3 regions of the Streptomyces globisporus C-1027 genome follow, and region 3 is predicted to be linked to each of the others. Evidence: riboswitches for the same ligand, from Rfam matches in the RefSeq annotation. Region 3 holds a riboswitch; each other region holds the start of a gene.
The links. A riboswitch is a leader RNA that binds a small molecule or an ion and turns the genes downstream of it on or off. The one in region 3 is predicted to bind cobalamin.
Positions count from the first base shown of each region.

Region 1: linked by a shared signal. The riboswitch ahead of WQO_RS01895 (ABC transporter substrate-binding protein) and the one ahead of metE (5-methyltetrahydropteroyltriglutamate--homocysteine S-methyltransferase) in region 3 are both predicted to bind cobalamin.
Region 2: linked by a shared signal. The riboswitch ahead of WQO_RS07085 (cobalamin biosynthesis protein) and the one ahead of metE (5-methyltetrahydropteroyltriglutamate--homocysteine S-methyltransferase) in region 3 are both predicted to bind cobalamin.

Region 1 covers NZ_CP013738.1:469,631-472,897, forward strand. The annotation lists gene WQO_RS01890 (FecCD family ABC transporter permease) at 1-622, opposite strand, end outside; gene WQO_RS01895 (ABC transporter substrate-binding protein) at 619-1,665, opposite strand; cobalamin riboswitch at 1,726-1,912, opposite strand; gene WQO_RS01900 (beta-ketoacyl-[acyl-carrier-protein] synthase family protein) at 2,095-3,267, opposite strand, start outside.
Region 2 covers NZ_CP013738.1:1,619,395-1,622,661, forward strand. The annotation lists gene WQO_RS07075 (inorganic phosphate transporter) at 1-597, shown strand, start outside; gene WQO_RS07080 (hypothetical protein) at 610-840, shown strand; cobalamin riboswitch at 975-1,152, shown strand; gene WQO_RS07085 (cobalamin biosynthesis protein) at 1,270-2,250, shown strand; gene WQO_RS07090 (cobyric acid synthase) at 2,294-3,267, shown strand, end outside.
Region 3 covers NZ_CP013738.1:6,624,249-6,627,515, reverse strand. The annotation lists gene metE (5-methyltetrahydropteroyltriglutamate--homocysteine S-methyltransferase) at 1-1,782, opposite strand, end outside; cobalamin riboswitch at 1,948-2,162, opposite strand; gene WQO_RS29250 (MFS transporter) at 2,194-3,267, opposite strand, start outside.

The sequences.
Region 1 (3,267 bases), 6.2 Mb from region 3:
CGCGGGTCTGCTCGGCGTCGGCGGAGGTCATCACGACGAAGGAGGTGAGGGCGGAGAAGAGCTGCATCGCGGCGACGCCGGAGAGGACGACGCGGTCGGTGGAGCCGCCGAGGGTGTGGCTGAGCAGCAGCACCAGGGCGAAGGAGAGGAGCGCCCCGACGAACGCTCCGGCCGACAGCGACACCGCTCCCCCGCCGACCCCGAGGACGACCACGACGACCGCCCCGGTGGAGGCGCCGGAGGAGACACCGAGGACGAAGGGGTCGGCGAGCGGGTTGCGCAGCAGCGATTGCATCACCGTGCCGCACACCGCGAGCCCGGCGCCGCACACGGCGGCGAGGAGGGTACGCGGCATCCGCAGATTCCAGATGATGCCGTCCCGGATCGGGCTGAGGTCACTCGCGCCGAACCCGAGGTGCGCGGCGACGGTCGACCAGACGTCGGGGACGGAGATCCGGGCGGGCCCGATGGTGACGGCGACCGCGACGGAGGCCAGGAGGAGGAGTAGTCCGCCGCCCCACAGCAGGACGGTGAGCGGCGCGCCGACCCGGGCGGGAACGTCCGGGCGGGCGGCAGGCGGCGCGTCGGCCGTCTTCGCGGCCGTACGGCTGTCGGTGCTCACCCCGCGAGCCCGAAGTCGCGCAGTCCGGCCGCGACACGCTCCAGTCCCTCGACGGTCCGGATGGTGGGGTTCATGGCCTGGCCGCTGAGCAGCACGTAGCGGCGGTTCTTGACGGCGTCCATCGTCTTCGTGACCGGGTTGGACTCCAGGAACTCGATCTTCTTCTCGGCGCTCTCGGCGGTCTGCGTCGTGCGGCTGAGGTCGCCGATGACCAGGACGTCGGGGTTGCGGTCGGCGACGGTCTCCCAGCTGATCTGGGGCCATTCGTCATGGGTGTCGTCGAAGACGTTCTTCGCTCCGAGCTCCTTGGTGATGACGCCGGGGGCACCGCAGCAGCCCGCGAGATAGGGGGCCTTGGAGTCGGAGAACCAGTAGAGGAGGGAGGCGTCGGAGGCGTCGATGCCGTCGGTGGCCTTCTCCACCCGGGCCCGGAGCTTCTTCACCAGGGCGTCGCCGCGTTCGGGGACACCGAACACCTGGGCCAGTTCGCGTACTTCGGTGTAGACGCTGTCCATCGTCAGGGGTGCGGTGCGGGCCCCGTCGCCGCTGCCGCTGTTGTCCTTGCCGACGCAGTCGGCGGGCGAGACGTAGGTCGGGACGCCGAGCTTCTCGAACTGTTCGCGCGGGGCGACGCCGCCCTTGGCGAGGGTCGAGGCGAAGGAGGCGGAGAGGAAGTCGGGCTCCTTGTCGAGGACCTTCTCCGAGGAGGGCCGGTTCTCCGATATCCGCTCGACGCCCGCGTTGGCCTTCTCCAGCCCCTTCATCACCGGGTCGCTCCAGGTGGCGGTACCGGCGAGCCGGTCGGCCAGGCCGAGCGAGAGGAGGATCTCGGTGGACCCCTGGTCGACGGAGACGGCCTGCTGGGGCGGCGCCTTCACCGTGACGGTGCGCCCGCAGTTCTTCAGGGTGAGCGGGAAGCCCTCGGCCTTCTTCCCGTCGGTGGCTCCGGTGCTCCCGCCCTCGCCGCAGGCGGTCAGCAGGAGGAGTCCGGCCGCGAGCAGGGCGGCGGTACGTATCGGAGCGGGGGTGGCCGTGGACAGCACGAAGGACCTCTGTGTCTCTGGGCCCAGCCGCGGAGCCCGTCGTACGGTTCCCGTGCCCCGGTGCGGGCGCGGGTGCCAGCAGGTCTTCGGACTCGGGTTCGTCCGGGCGGGACGCCTTCCCGGAGCACGCGTGTGCTCCAGTGGCCGTGGCCCCGCCCGTCCCCCTCACCGCTGCGCGTCAGTTCCGGATTCGCACCGGATTCCCTGACCCCGTCGCTGGGGTTCGACTGGCCCCGGCAAGCTATCACGCGTCTTCTCGCAGCTCGGGCGCGGTGCGGTGGGTCACGGCCGCGGGGCCGGTACGGCGCGGGGCCGGTACGGCGCGGGGTCGGCCCGCCGTACCGGCTGTGCGGATTCCGCTCGGGCAGGCCCAGGGCCTGGCGCCACCTTCCCGTCGTCGCCCGGCAGACGGGAAGGTGACGCCGGCCCCTACGGAGCCTGGAGGGCGATCACCGCGTTCTGGCCGCCGAAGCCGAAGGAGTGGCTGACGGCCCGTCGTACGGGGACCTCGCGCGGGGTCTTGGTGACACAGTCGATGGCGAACCCGGGCTCGGGGGCGTCCAGGTTCGCGATCGGCGGGATCACCCCGTGCTGGAGCGTGAGGATCGTCAGGCCCGCCTCGATGGCGCCGGCCGCCCCCATGCAGTGGCCCAGTACGCCCTTGGGGGCGGTGACGGGCGGCCGGTGCGGGTAGGCCCGGCCGATCAGGGCGGCTTCTGTGGCGTCGCCCTGCGGGGTCGACGTGCCGTGCGCGTTGACGTGGTCGACGTCCTCGGCCCGCCAGCCCGCGTCGCGCAGCGCGGCGTCGACGGCCGCCCGTGCGACCTCCCCGGCAGGGTGCGGGCTGGTGGGGTGATGGGCGTCGGTGGTGGCCCCGGCGCCCGCGATCAGCGCTCGGGGAGAGGCTCCTCGGGCGCGGGCCTCCTCGGCCCGCTCCAGGACCATGATCGCCGCGCCCTCGCCCATGACGATCCCGGTCCGGTCGGCGGCGAAGGGGCGGCAGAGGCGGGCGGGGTCGCCGTCCCGCGGTGCCGCGGCGCCGGAGCGCGCGAAACCGGTCATGGCGACGGGGAAGACGATCGACTCGGTGGCCCCGGCGATGGCGATGTCGCACTGGCCCAACGTGAGCATGTCCCGGGCCACCGACAGCGCGGTCACCCCGGACGAGCAGGCGGTACACGGGGCCAGACTCGGTCCGGTGGCCTTCATCGCGATGGCGATCTCGGCCGCAGGCATGTTCGGGATGGTCAGCAGGATGCCCGAGGGCGAGGTGGCCTCGGGGCCGCGTCGCTCCAGGGCGACGGCCTGTTCGGTGAGTCCGGCGGATCCTCCGCTGCTGGTGCCGACCACGACGGCGACCCGGGTCCCGTCCCAGTGCGCCGGGTCGAGCCCGGCGTCGGCGACCGCCTCCCGGGCGGCCAGGAGGGCGAACTTGACGTACCGGCCCATCCGGAACGCGGACCTGCCGCCGACCGCGTCGTCGAGGTCGATGCCGGAGACCGTACAGGCGAAGTCGACGGCGCAGCCTTGCAGTTCGGGGACGGTGCGGGCGGGTGAGAGGCCGGCGCGGACTCCGCCCCAGGTGGTGTCGGTGGTGTGGCC
Region 2 (3,267 bases), 5.0 Mb from region 3:
GTCATCGTCTCCGCCGGTGTCGCCATCGCGCTCGGCACCTACCTCGGCGGCTGGCGCATCATCCGCACCATGGGCAAGGGCCTGACCGACCTCCAGCCGCCGCAGGGCTTCGCCGCCCAGACCAGCGCGGCGACCGTCATCCTGGCCTCCTCGCACCTCGGCTTCTCGCTCTCCACCACGCAGTCCTGCTCCGGCGCCGTGATGGGCTCGGGCCTCGGCCGTAAGGGGGGCGTGGTCCGCTGGTCCACCGCCACCCGGATGTTCGTCGCCTGGGGTCTGACCCTGCCGGCCGCGGGTCTGGTCGGCGCGGGCGCCGAGTTCCTGACCAAGCAGGGCCCCTGGGGCATCGCCGTCACGGCGGTCATCCTGGTGGGCGGCTCGTTCGCCATCTGGGTGGCCTCGCGCCGCCAGCCGGTCGACCACACCAACGTCAACGACACGGACGGCGACGAGCCCCAGGGCGTCGTCACCACGGCCATCGCCGCGGTCCAGCCGCCGCCCATCGGAGTCCCGGCCTCCGAGCCCGAGCTCATCTCCAGCATCCCGGCCCCGGCTTCGGCGCCCGACGACCCGGCCCGGCCGCCGGCCAAGGTGTAAGGACAGATCCGCATGAAAATCGACTGGGCAGCTCTCGCCTCCGTCTTCGGTGTCAGCCTCGTGGTCACCGTCGCGCTGGTCGGCCTCTTCACCCTGGGCATCGTCGCTCTCTCCAAGCAGTCCGCCACGGCCGGAGGCAGCGCCTCCGGCGGGTCGGTCGCGCTGGCGCGCACCGGCGCGTACGCCTGCTTCGCGCTGTGCGTCGCGGCGGTCTCGTACGGGATCTATCTGATCGTCGCCTGACGCCGCACCCCCGCGTTCCTCGCACTCCCTTCGGGCCGGACACACCTCGTGTGTCCGGCCCGATGTGCGTCCGCCCACAGTGGAGCCTCGCAGGTCAACAGCGAGTTGACGGCTGTTCTCGGGGCGTGGTGGACTGCCGGAGCCATTTACGGCGACAGCAGAGGAAGCCGGTGCGAATCCGGCGCGGTCCCGCCACTGTCACCGGGGAGCACTCCCCCACACCGGACGTCACGGCTCGCGGTACGCGGGCTGGAAGGCCGGGGGAACTGCGGATCCGGGAGCCAGGAGACTCTCGTCGTCGGTCACGTCGAACCAGGGCGCGGACCCTGAGTGAGGACCTACGCCATGCCCGGCCGCCGTGCGCCCTTCCCTGCGCCGCTTCCTGTGCCCCTCCGTGCCGGAACGCCTCTTTCCGCGACGGGCTGAGCCGTGCGTGCCGATCGCATCTTCGCGTACGGCGCCACGGCCGGGATGGTCGCCGACGCGCTGCTCGGCGATCCCCGGCGGGGCCACCCCGTCGCCGGATTCGGCCGCGCCGCGGCGCGGGTCGAGTCCCTGTTGTGGCGTGACGACCGTGGCCGGGGCGCGCTGCACACCCTGGTGTGCGCCGGAGGCGCTGTGGGGGCAGCCGCGCTGACCGCCCGCGCCGTACGGGGACGCCCCGCGCTCGCCGTCGCGCTGACCGCCGCCACCGCCTGGTCCGTCGTCGGCGGTACGTCGCTGGGCCGCGAGGCCCGCGCGATCGGGGGCGCGCTGGCCGCCGGGGACCTGGAGGTGGCCCGGGAGCGGCTGCCGCATCTGTGCGGGCGCGATCCGCACTCCCTGGACGGGCCGGGGATCGCCCGCGCGGTCGTGGAGTCGGTCGCCGAGAACACGTCGGACGCCGTCGTCGGCGCGCTGGTGTGGGGGGCGATCGGCGGGGTGCCGGGTCTGGTCGGGTTCCGGGCGGTGAACACGCTGGACGCGATGGTCGGCCACAAGTCGCCCCGTCACCGCCGCTACGGCTGGGCCTCGGCCCGCCTGGACGACGTCGCGGGGTGGCCGGGCGCCCGGCTGACGGCCGCGCTGGCCGTGGTCGGCGGCGGGCGGCCCTCGGAGGCCGTACGCGCCTGGAAGGCGGACGCACACCGCCACCCGAGCCCGAACGCGGGGCCCGTGGAGGCCGCGTTCGCGGGGGCGCTCGGCGTACGGCTGGGCGGCACGCTCGCGTACGCGGGGCGCGTCGAGCACCGGCCGGTGCTGAACGGGGCGGCCGGGCGGGAGGTCCGGGGCGCGGACATCGAGCGCGCGGTGCGGCTGTCGCGCCGGGTCGGTGCGTTGGCCCTGGGGGTGTGTGTGGCGGGCCGGCTGGCGGCGGGCCACCTGGCCGCGCGGCGGTCGGTCGCGGGGCGGAAGCGGGGACGGGCATGAGCGGTGCGACACGGTGGAGTGCCGTACGGGAACGGGGGCGGGCATGAGGGGCGGCGGGCTGCTGGTCGCGGGAACGACCTCGGACGCGGGCAAGAGCGTGGTCACGGCGGGCATCTGCCGCTGGCTGGTGCGCCGAGGGGTGAAGGTCGCGCCGTTCAAGGCGCAGAACATGTCCCTCAACTCCTTCGTGACCCGCGAGGGCGCGGAGATCGGGCGCGCCCAGGCGATGCAGGCGCAGGCCGCCCGGGTGGAGCCGACGGCACTGATGAACCCGGTGCTGCTGAAGCCCGGCAGCGACCGGTCCAGCCAGGTCGTCCTGATGGGGAAGCCGGTCGGCGAGATGAGCGCCCGGGGGTACCACGGGGGCCGTCAGGAGGCGCTGCTCGGCACGGTGACCGACTGCCTGGAGGAGCTGCGGTCGACGTACGACGCGGTGATCTGCGAGGGGGCGGGCTCCCCCACCGAGATCAACCTCCGGCGCACCGACATCGTGAACATGGGGATCGCGCGGGCCGCCCGCTTCCCCGTGCTGGTCGTCGGGGACATCGACCGGGGCGGGGTCTTCGCCTCGTTCTTCGGGACGACGGCGCTGCTGAGCGCGGAGGACCAGTCGCTGGTCGCGGGCTACCTGGTGAACAAGTTCCGGGGCGACGTCTCGTTGCTGGAGCCGGGGCTCGACATGCTGTACGGGCTGACCGGGCGGCGGACGTACGGGGTGCTGCCGTACGCCCACGGGCTCGGCATCGACGAGGAGGACGGCCTGCGGGTCTCCCTGCGGGGTGCGGTGCGGGAGTCGGTCGTGGCGCCGCCGCACGGGGAGGACGTGCTGCGGGTCGCGGTCTGCGCGGTGCCGTTGATGTCCAACTTCACGGACGTGGACGCGCTGGCCGCCGAACCGGGCGTCGTCGTGCGGTTCGTGGACCGGGCGGAGGAGCTGGCCGACGCGGATCTGGTGATCGTGCCGGGGACGCGCGGCACGGTGAAGGCGCTGGCCTGGCTGCGTGAGCGCGGTCTCGC
Region 3 (3,267 bases):
GAGGGCGACCTGGCGGGCGGTCTCGCCGAGCGGCTGGTCGTCGCGGACGAAGGACCAGGCGAGCATGGTGACCGGCCCGGTGAGCATGCCCTTGACCGGGCGGTCGGTGAGCGACTGCGCGTACGCGGTCCAGCGCACCGTCATCGGCTCGGGTCGCGAGATGTCCCCGGCGAGGACCGGCGGGCGGACGTAACGGGTGCCGTAGGACTGGACCCAGCCGTGCTGGGTGGCGAGGTAACCGGTGAGCTGTTCGGCGAAGTACTGCACCATGTCGTTGCGTTCGGGCTCGCCGTGCACGAGGACGTCGATCCCGGCCTTCTCCTGGAAGGAGAGGACCTCGCGGATCTCGTCCTTGATGCGCTCCTCGTACCCGGCCTCGTCGATCCGTCCCGCACGCAGGTCGGCCCGCGCGGTGCGCAGTTCGGTGGTCTGCGGGAACGACCCGATGGTGGTGGTCGGCAGCAGCGGCAGCCCCAGGTGCGCCCGCTGGGCGAGCGTCCGCTCGGTGTACGGCTGGGAACGGCGCCCGTCCGCGTCGGTGATGGCGGCCGTACGGGCGCGTACGGCCGGGTCGCGGGTGATCGCGGCATCGGCGCGGGAGGCCAGGTCGGCCCGGTTGGCGGCGAGTTCGCCCGCGATGGCGTCCGTGCCGGAGGCCAGACCGCGGGCCAGGACGACGATCTCCTCGGTCTTCTGCCGGGCGAAGGCGAGCCAGCGGGAGATCTGCGGGTCGATGTCGCGTTCGGCCTTCGCGTCCAGCGGGACGTGCAGCAGGGAGCAGGAGGCGGAGACGTCGACCCGGTCGGCGAGGCCGAGCAGGGTACCGAGGGTCGCGAGGGACTTCTCGTAGTCGTTGATCCAGATGTTGCGGCCGTTGACGACACCGGCGACCAGCCGCTTGCCGGGCAGCCCCCCGGCGGCCGCGAGGTCGTCGAGATTGCCCGCGCCGGTCTCGGTGAAGTCGAGCGCGAGCCCGTCGACGGGGGCCTTGGCCAGGACCGCCAGTGCCTCGCCGAGCCGCCCGAAGTAGGAGGCGACCAGCAGCTTGGGCCGGTCGGTGAGTCCGCCGAGGTCGCGGTAGGCACGGGCGGCGGCGTTCAACTCGGCCGGGGTGCGGTCCTGGACGAGGGCGGGCTCGTCCAGCTGGACCCACTCGGCGCCCGCCGCACGCAGATCGGCGAGGACCTCGGCGTACACGGGCAGGAGCCGGTCCAGCAGGGTCAGCGGCTCGAAGTCGGCGGCCACACCGGGGGCTGCCTTGGCGAGCAGGAGGTAGGTGACGGGACCGACGAGGACCGGGCGCGGGGTGTGGCCGAGCGCGAGGGCCTCCTTGAACTCGGCGACCTGCTTGGCGGAGTCGGCGGTGAACACCGTGTCCGGGCCCAACTCGGGCACCAGGTAGTGGTAGTTGGTGTCGAACCACTTGGTCATCTCCAGCGGCGCGACGTCCTGCGTACCGCGGGCCATGGCGAAGTAGCCGTCGAGGGCGTCGGCGCGGACCGCGTCGCGGTGCCGCTCGGGGACAGCGCCGACCATGACGCTGGTGTCCAGGACATGGTCGTAGTACGAGAAATCACCGGTCGGCACTTCGTGGACACCGGCCTCGGCGAGCTGCTGCCAGGTTCCCCGGCGCAGTTCGGCGGCGGTCTGCCGGAGGGCGTCCGCGGTGACGCGGCCCTTCCAGTAGCCCTCGATGGCCTTCTTCAGTTCACGGTTCTGACCCTGGCGGGGGTAGCCGTACACGGTGGCCCGTGCTGCCGCGGCTGCGGGCTTCGCTGTCACGTGACTCTCCTTCGCGAGCGTGTCTGCGGTGCAGATCCCGGGACGGGACGCGGACGCGAAGGGATGACGCATCGGGCGGACTCCGGGCCACGTCGAACCGTGCCCGTCCACCTGATGGTTCCGCCGACCCGCCCACGAGGTCACCGAGATCTCCGCACGCGAACGGTCGCGTGCGGGCAACGGGCAGGTCTTCGGACTCGCGGGCACGTCTGCCGGGGCAGACACCTAGTGGCCGTCGCTTCCCGGACCCGGTCGGGTCCAGTGCTGATGACGGCGGTCGTTCCCACTCACCGCTGCGGGGCAGTCCCGGATTCCCACCGGGTTCCCTCTTACGACACCCTGTCTGGCGGACAGGGCGAACCAGCTGCACCGGTCAGCCTAAGCGGACGACCGCCGGGCGCACATCGTTGTTCACACTTCGGACGGTGATGTGAGACACGGGGCGGCCTTTTCCGGCCGTCCCCGGCCCGTGTCGCCCGGGGGCGGTCCGGTGCGCGCGCCCGGCAGCAACGCGGCCGGGACCAGCGCGAGCGCGGCCGTCGCGGCGAGCACCAGGAGCGCCGTACTCATCGCCCCCTCCCAACTCTGAGCCCGTACGCCGCCGGCCGCGGGCAGCAGACCGGCGGCGACGGCGATGCCGAGCACGGGACCGATGTTCACGGCGGTCTGCTTGAGACCGCCCACCACTCCGGCGTATCCGGTCGGCGCGTCGCCCACCACCGTCCCGGTGGCCGTGACCATCACCGTGGCGTATCCGGCGCCCAGCAGCGCGAATGCCGCGCCCATCACCACCGGTCCGGTGCCGCTGCCGGTCCCGGCCAGCCATCCGGTACCGAGAACGACCAGCAGGACGCCGCCGAGCGCGGTGGTCCGCGCCCCCAGCACGCGCAGCAGCCGCCCCGCGAGCGGGGCGCCGACGATCATCATCGCCGTCAGGGGCAGGCTGCGCAGGACGCTGTCGAGCGGGTCCAGGCCCAGCGCGTACTGCAGGAAGTACGTGCTGACGAAGAGTGCGCCGAACATGCCGCTCGCGGTGAACAGCAGCATCGCCATGGAGGCGGTGACCGGCACCGACCGGGCGACCGCGGCGGGCACCAGGGGATGGTGGCTGCGGCGTTGGTGGCGGACGAGGACAGCCGCGGCGGCGGACGCGGCGAGCAGCCCTCCCACCGTGCGCCCGTCGGTCCAGCCGTGCAGTTCCACTCCGGCCAGGGCGTTCACGAGAAGGGCGAGGGCGACCGCGAGCAGGAGAGCTCCGCCCGCCTCCAGGCGGTGGGATGCGTCCCGGTCACCCCTGGCCGCCGGGACGCGGGCCGCCAGGCAGAGCAGGCCGATCACGAGCGCGGCGGGCACGTTGATGACGAACACGGACCGCCAGCCGAACTGCTCCACCAGGAAGCCGCCGAGCAGCGGACCGGCGGCTGCCGCTGCCCCGATGGCACTGGTCCGCAGGGCGACCGGCGGGCCGAGCCGGTCGGGCGGGTA